Linked DNA regions of Rhodopirellula baltica SH 1. The protein of the gene in region 2 interacts with the protein of the main gene of each other region in a pairwise test. Links are inferred from orthologs where the notes say so. Each region holds a gene or a part of one and is shown on either strand. Other genes may lie near its edges.

What was found.
Region 1: the proteins of rho (region 2) and nusG interact in binary tests that used the Escherichia coli proteins (3 or more experiments, as listed by UniProt). The link is inferred for Rhodopirellula baltica SH 1 from one-to-one orthologs.

Annotation. Positions count from the first base shown.
Region 1 is NC_005027.1:4,218,240-4,221,454, reverse strand. The notes cover bases 217-3,107. They hold nusG (transcription termination/antitermination protein NusG), read right to left. Parts: upstream 2,056-3,107; coding sequence 1,378-2,055; downstream 217-1,377. Other genes in these bases: tuf (elongation factor Tu), read right to left, coding at 2,775-3,107; secE (preprotein translocase subunit SecE), read right to left, coding at 2,052-2,510; rplK (50S ribosomal protein L11), read right to left, coding at 804-1,229; msrB (peptide-methionine (R)-S-oxide reductase MsrB), read left to right, coding at 217-763. Also shown: more of msrB, read left to right, coding at 179-216; more of tuf, read right to left, coding at 3,108-3,215. UniProt on the Escherichia coli protein: Part of the processive rRNA transcription and antitermination complex (rrnTAC). The complex forms an RNA-chaperone ring around the RNA exit tunnel of RNA polymerase (RNAP).
Region 2 is NC_005027.1:2,568,783-2,571,991, reverse strand. What follows is about bases 1-2,885. They hold rho (transcription termination factor Rho), read left to right. Parts: upstream 1-676; coding sequence 677-2,095; downstream 2,096-2,885. Other genes in these bases: RB_RS10030 (ATP-binding protein), read left to right, coding at 2,708-2,885; ribH (6,7-dimethyl-8-ribityllumazine synthase), read left to right, coding at 2,154-2,621; RB_RS10045 (DNA-3-methyladenine glycosylase family protein), read left to right, coding at 1-365. Outside these bases: more of RB_RS10030, read left to right, coding at 2,886-3,209. UniProt on the Escherichia coli protein: Facilitates transcription termination by a mechanism that involves Rho binding to the nascent RNA, activation of Rho's RNA-dependent ATPase activity, and release of the mRNA from the DNA template.

The DNA.
Region 1 (3,215 bases), 1.6 Mb from region 2 along the record:
TGGCGGCCAACAGAGGTGACAGCCCATTACAATGGAGGGCGTTTGACGCGACGGGCGACCCGCTGGGTTTCTTCGCTGCAGCAGGATAGGACTGACGGAAGGACCCATGTTTCGCGTCAATTTGACGGTCTCGACACGGTGAGCTTTTGGTACACGGACTGATCTTGGAGACGACGCGATGCAAATTTATTCACGACACTCTCGTTCGTTTCGGACAATCTCGTTGAGCGTGCTCAGTGCGAGTGGTCTCCTACTAGGTGGACTGGCTTTACGAGCCGACGAGTCTCGCTCCCGTGGAAGTGCATCGCCGCTTGAGGTCACCCAGGAAAAGCGTGCGGATGAATCTTCGGAAGAGGACTACGTTCCGGCGACAAAGGCCGAGTTACGTCGTCGCCTGAACCGGATTCAATACGACGTGACTCAGAATGCAGCGACCGAACCTGCGTTCAGCAATGCGTACTGGAACAACAAGAAGACGGGCGAGTATCACTGCATCGTCTGTGACAAGCCACTGTTTGATAGCAAGACCAAGTTCAAGTCAGGAACAGGGTGGCCGAGCTTCTACTTGCCGATTGAGAAAGATGCCGTCGGGTATCAGACGGACTACAAGATGATCTATCCGCGAACGGAAGTTCATTGCAAACGCTGCAAGGCTCACCTGGGGCATCTATTCGATGATGGCCCCGCGCCAAGCGGCAAACGATTTTGCATGAACAGTGCCTCGATGAAATTCGTCGAGGCAAAGTCCGAAAGCAAGAAATAGTCGAGTCCCGATGAAAAGTCGGGACGATCGTGGTCGTCGATCAGCCGTCGACGATGATGCCCATGCTGCGAGCGGTGCCTTCGATCATGCGAGTCGCTTGATCGATGTCGCGAGCATTGAGATCTTCCATCTTCTTTTGAGCGATCTCTTCGCATTGTGCTCGGGTGACCGTTGCAACTTTGTCCTTGTTGGGGACGCCGCTGCCTTTGGCGATGCCGGCTGATTGCATCAACATCGAGGCCGCTGGTGGGCTCTTTGTGATGAAATCAAAGCTGCGGTCGTTGTAAACCGTTACGATCACAGGTATCGGCGTGCCGTTGTATTCCTTGGTGCGATCGTTGAACTGTTGGACGAATTGTCCCAAGTTCACGCCGTATTTACCCAGCGATGTACCAACAGGAGGTGCAGGAGTGGCTTGACCGCCGGGGACTTGGAACTTGGCTTGGCCGGTGACTTGTTTTGCCATGGGTAAACAGCTTTTAGCGATTAACGATTAGCGGTTAGCTCTTGAGGTGCAGCGTTCTGCTGGAAGGCCAACGCAATCTGAGGTGTTTGAAGTTGGGATGGGTGAAGATAATAACGCGAGCAGCTAATAGCTAGCAGCTAGCGGTTTTTTACAAAGGCTCTACTTGCCAGTGATCCAATTCCATCGGAACGCTGCGTCCGAAGATGTTGATGATCACCGTCACGCGGCCGTTGGCTTCGTCGACCACATCGACTTCGCCTTCTTGGTTTTCGAAGTTGCCTTCTTTGACACGAACGCGGTCGCCGACTTTGAAAGGAATCGCCGTTTTGATCGGAGTTTCGTCTTCGTCGTCGACGGCGGGACGATTGATAAATCGCTCCACGTCTTCCGGTTCCATCGGCTGGGGCTTTCCAGCCGAACCGGTGAAATCGCTGATCCCGCCGACTTCACGAACGAGGAACCAGGTGTCGTCGTTGATCGACATGTACACCATGATGTAACCGGGCAGCAGTTTTCGTTTGCTGACGCGGCGTTTTCCATCGCGGGTGAATGTGGCGACGTCCTCGGAAGGCACCACGATGTCGCCGAAGTATTCACCCATGTCTTCCATACGAACCTTCTTGCGAAGGGCTTCTGCGATGGAATCTTCGCGGTTGAACGCGACTTTCAGGATGTACCAATCCATTGGGGACTCATCGTCCACTTCTGGTTTGGGCGGCGCGTTGGGATCAACGGGAGCCGGAGGCGGGGGCGCGGGAGCTTCCGAAGCGGCGGGAGAGGCTTCGGTTTCTGGCGAGTCGACGTCTTGCACGTCTTCATCACTCACGATGTTACCCCGATGAAGTTAAAGATGAATTGCCAGAGAACATCGAACAGGAACAATGTGATGGCAAGGAAGAAGATAGTGAAAATCACGACCACGGAAGCCCGGATCAATTCATCCTTGCTTGGCCAAGTCACCTTGTTCATTTCCGCTTCGACGGCGATTAGGAAATCGGCGAATCGAGGCCAGTTGACGACACGGAATCCGAACCACAGGCCAGCAGCCAGCAAGGCGGCCGGGATAGCACGTGCGGCGAGGGAGGATTCTCCCATGGCCGAAGGCAGGAACGAATACAAACGCCAGCAACCCAACGCAACGATCACCCAAACGGCGAGGGCCGTCAGTTGGCGAACGATCCGGCCTTGGTTGGCTTTGTACACACCAGCATGGAACAGTTCGCTGCTCAGCGAACTGCCTCCGGCGCCGGCCGTGCCGGATTGGGTTAGATCTTTGGACACCCGTGGACTCCTTCGTGAATTGATTCTGGTGTTGAGCCAAATTGGTCATGGGCCAGTTTGCTCAGACCTCTACCGCGGTCACATCCTATTGATCGCGGGGGCAAACCAGAATTCTGGACAGCAGGGGCGGCGAGAGTCGAACTCACAACCGCTGGTTTTGGAAACCAGTGCTCTGCCAATTGAGCTACGCCCCTGAAACAACGATAAGCTACTAGCTATCAGCTACCAGCTTATCGCTTACAAGCAACTTTCTGCAAACGCAGATTATTCGAGAATCTTGGTCACAACGCCTGAACCAACGGTACGGCCGCCTTCGCGAATAGCGAAGCGAACACCGTCATCCATTGCGATTGGCTTGTGCAATTCAACTTCAACCTTGACGTTATCGCCAGGCATGCACATGTCGGCACCGACCAAGTTGGCCGTTCCGGTGACGTCAGTCGTGCGGAAGTAGAACTGAGGACGGTAACCGCTGAAGAATGGCGTGTGACGGCCACCTTCGTCTTTGCTCAAGCAGTAAACTTCTGCTTCGAACTTGGTGTGAGGCGTGATGCTGCCTGGCTTTGCCAGAACTTGACCACGTTGGATGTCTTCGCGTTTAACACCACGAAGCAAGCAACCAACGTTGTCGCCCGAACGACCTTCGTTCATTTCCTTGCGGAACATTTCAACGCCGGTGCAGGTGGTCTTGGTCGAGTTTGGACC
Region 2 (3,209 bases):
AGCATCGCTATCTGAATCAGTTGGCCGCTGACATCGTGGACGGCCGTTTTGTGCTCGATCGACTTCCTGGTATGTCAGACCAAGAGGCTCGGGATCAGCTGACGGCGCGACTGGGGATCGGCCGTTGGAGTGCGGAGGTTTACCTGATGTCCGCACTGAACCGTCCCGACATTCTTCCTTTTGGCGACCTGGGACTGCTCAAGGGAGTCGAGGAATTGGACGGCGGCCAGTACGACGACTTCGATGCCATTATCCAGAGGGCGGACCGGTGGCGTCCTTACCGGTCAATGGCGACGCGATTGGTTTGGGCTTTGTACCTGGACAACCGTGGACTTCTGAACCTAAACGACGGTTCCAATGTCTAACGAGACGTGGCGATGCCGACCACGGATACGGGCTAAAACCTCCGCCAAGTCGCCTAAGGCACACAAATGACCGAAGCCGTTGCTCTGTGGTGATTGTGACGCCATCTTCACAGCCCCCTCATAATTACGCCTGACAGGGGGCATGCATTCGTTTAAACTATGAACTGTGACGTTGGCATCCAACGTTGCACCCCTCCCGGATGGCTCTCATCCGTCCTCCTCTCTTTTCATCCTACCGATTTGGTTCTCTCCTCATGGAACCTTCCTCCACGCCGGGTCCGGCGCGCAATGCTCGTCGTAGCAATCGCCGTATGCGCCACCCAGACAAAGATGTCGATAAACGTGTTCGCGAATTAGACGCTGAACGCGATCCGCTTTCGTTGCCCGAAGAAATTGTCAGCGAAGTGACGCGTGCTGGCGGTCGAGTCGGCATTCCAGCAAAAGATCAATCGCCCAAGCAAGCGTTGAATATCAACGATTTGCAAAAGCTTGAGCATGACGAGTTGTTGGCTCTTGCCGAAACCGAAGGGCTGCAAGAGATCGCGGCGCTTCCTCGACAAGAGCTCGTCTTCCGTCTGCTGAAAGCGAGAATGAGCGCGAACGGTTTGATGTACGGCGAAGGCACGCTTGAAATCTTGCCCGATGGGTTTGGTTTCTTGCGCAGCGCTCAGTATCACTACCTTTCGTGTCCCGATGACATCTATGTGTCACCCAGCCAAATCCGACGTTTCGGACTGCACACCGGGTCGCATGTCGCCGGGCAGATTCGTCCGCCAAAAGAAAACGAACGCTACTTCGCTCTGCTGCGAATCGAAGCGATCAATCACGCGGATCCGATGCAGCGACAACGGCAGAAACCGTTTGACGATCTGACGCCGCTGCATCCGCGCACTCGCATCGTGACCGAACACGACTCGCAAGAACTCAGCACGCGGGTGGTGGATCTCTTCACGCCGATCGGATTTGGTCAACGTGGTTTGATTGTCAGCCCGCCTCGTGCCGGTAAAACCATGTTGATGCAAAGTCTCGCGCGTGGAGTGCTGAACAACTATCCCGATGCCTATGTCGTGGTTCTGTTGATCGATGAACGTCCCGAAGAGGTGACGGACATGGAACGTGAGATCCAATCGCCGCAGTGCGAAGTGATCAGCAGTACTTTTGACGAGCCTCCGGCGCGACACATTCAAGTCGCTCAGATGGTGGTCGAAAAAGCCAAGCGAATGGTCGAATCGGGAACCGACGTTGTTATCTTCCTGGATTCGATCACCCGCCTTGCGCGAGCTTTCAACAGCGACAGTGATTCCGCAACCGGCAAGCTGCTGACAGGCGGCTTGGACGCGGGAGCAATGCAAAAGCCGAAATCGATTTTCGGCTCCGCACGTAAAGTCGAAGAAGGCGGTTCGCTGACGATTTTGGCAACCGCGTTGGTCGACACCGGCAGCCGCATGGACGATGTGATCTTTGAAGAATTCAAGGGCACCGGCAACTTGGAAATCGTTCTGGATCAAGACTTGGTGGCCCGCCGTGTTTGGCCCGCGATCGACCTGACTCGCAGTGGAACACGTCGCGAAGAGATGTTGCTCGATCAAGAAGAGCATCGCCGGATCGAAACTTTGCGTCGCGATTTGGCGGAGCATTCGCCAGTTGATTCCATGACGGAATTGATCAAACGCATGCGGAAAACTCAAAACAACGCGGAGTTTCTGATGAGCGTTCATCCTCAAGACTGAACGGACGCAGACTCAATTCGCCATCCTCCCAACTCCAATTCTTTCCCAGAGAATTTGAATGCCTTCCATTGATGGAACCACCGGTAACTTGCCCAGCGGACGCGTTGCGATCATCGCAAGCCGCTACAACGCGAACATTTGTGACTCGATGGTGCAGGCGGCTTTGCAATCGCTGAGCGACGCCGGCATCCCTGAAGACAAGCAATGGTTGATTCGTGTACCAGGTGCTTGGGAGTTGTGTTGGGCGGTGGAGCAAGCGTTTCAGCATGCTGACGTGATCGGTGCGATCACGCTCGGTTGCGTGATCAAAGGCGAAACCACTCACGACGAACACATCAATCGCGCCGTCAGTGACACGTTGATGGAGCAAGCGGTTCGAAGCGGTCGTCCGGTGGGCTTTGGTTTGCTGACATGCAATACCGTCGAACAGGCGATCCAGCGCAGCGGCGGAGCGGTGGGCAACAAAGGCCACGAGGCCGCTGATGCGATGCTGGAAATGCTGCGTTTGCAAACCAAAATGCGTTGAAATTCGTGGTTGATTGGAACGTGGGTGTGAGCCACCGCGAATCATACTGCGTTGACTGAAATCAACCGCTGCGATCGGAGCCGTGCATGACTCGTTTGTTCATCCAGTTCTACTGCGGCGTGCTACTGATCTTGATCAGTGCTTGGATCATTCAAGCCTACGTGTTTCGTGGGACTACAGAAGCACAGAATATTTCGGTGATTGAGAGCGCGCTCAGCGGTGGTGCACTGCTGGCTCGCGATGAAATCGCCGCGGGCGGTTTGCAAAACTTAGACGAAACGGTTGCCAAAGTTCAGGCTCGGTTCGATTACCCGGTCGCGGTGGTCGATCGTTCGCAGCGGAAGCTGTCGACGAGATTGTCACAGCGTCTCGACGATGGCGAAGCGGTGTTGTCTGGAGAGAGCATCGAAGTGGCGCTCACTGGAACATCGCTGCTCGTCGAACTTGGTCCGCTCCCGCGTTTTGCCGGCCCTCGACGCAGCGACATTCTTCTCGGTTTGGGAAGTGTGTTTTTGTTGGTCGCCATCGCCATCGCGATTTTAATGCGGCCAATCGCGAGTCAGCTTCGCAGTGTGGAGCGAACGGCGT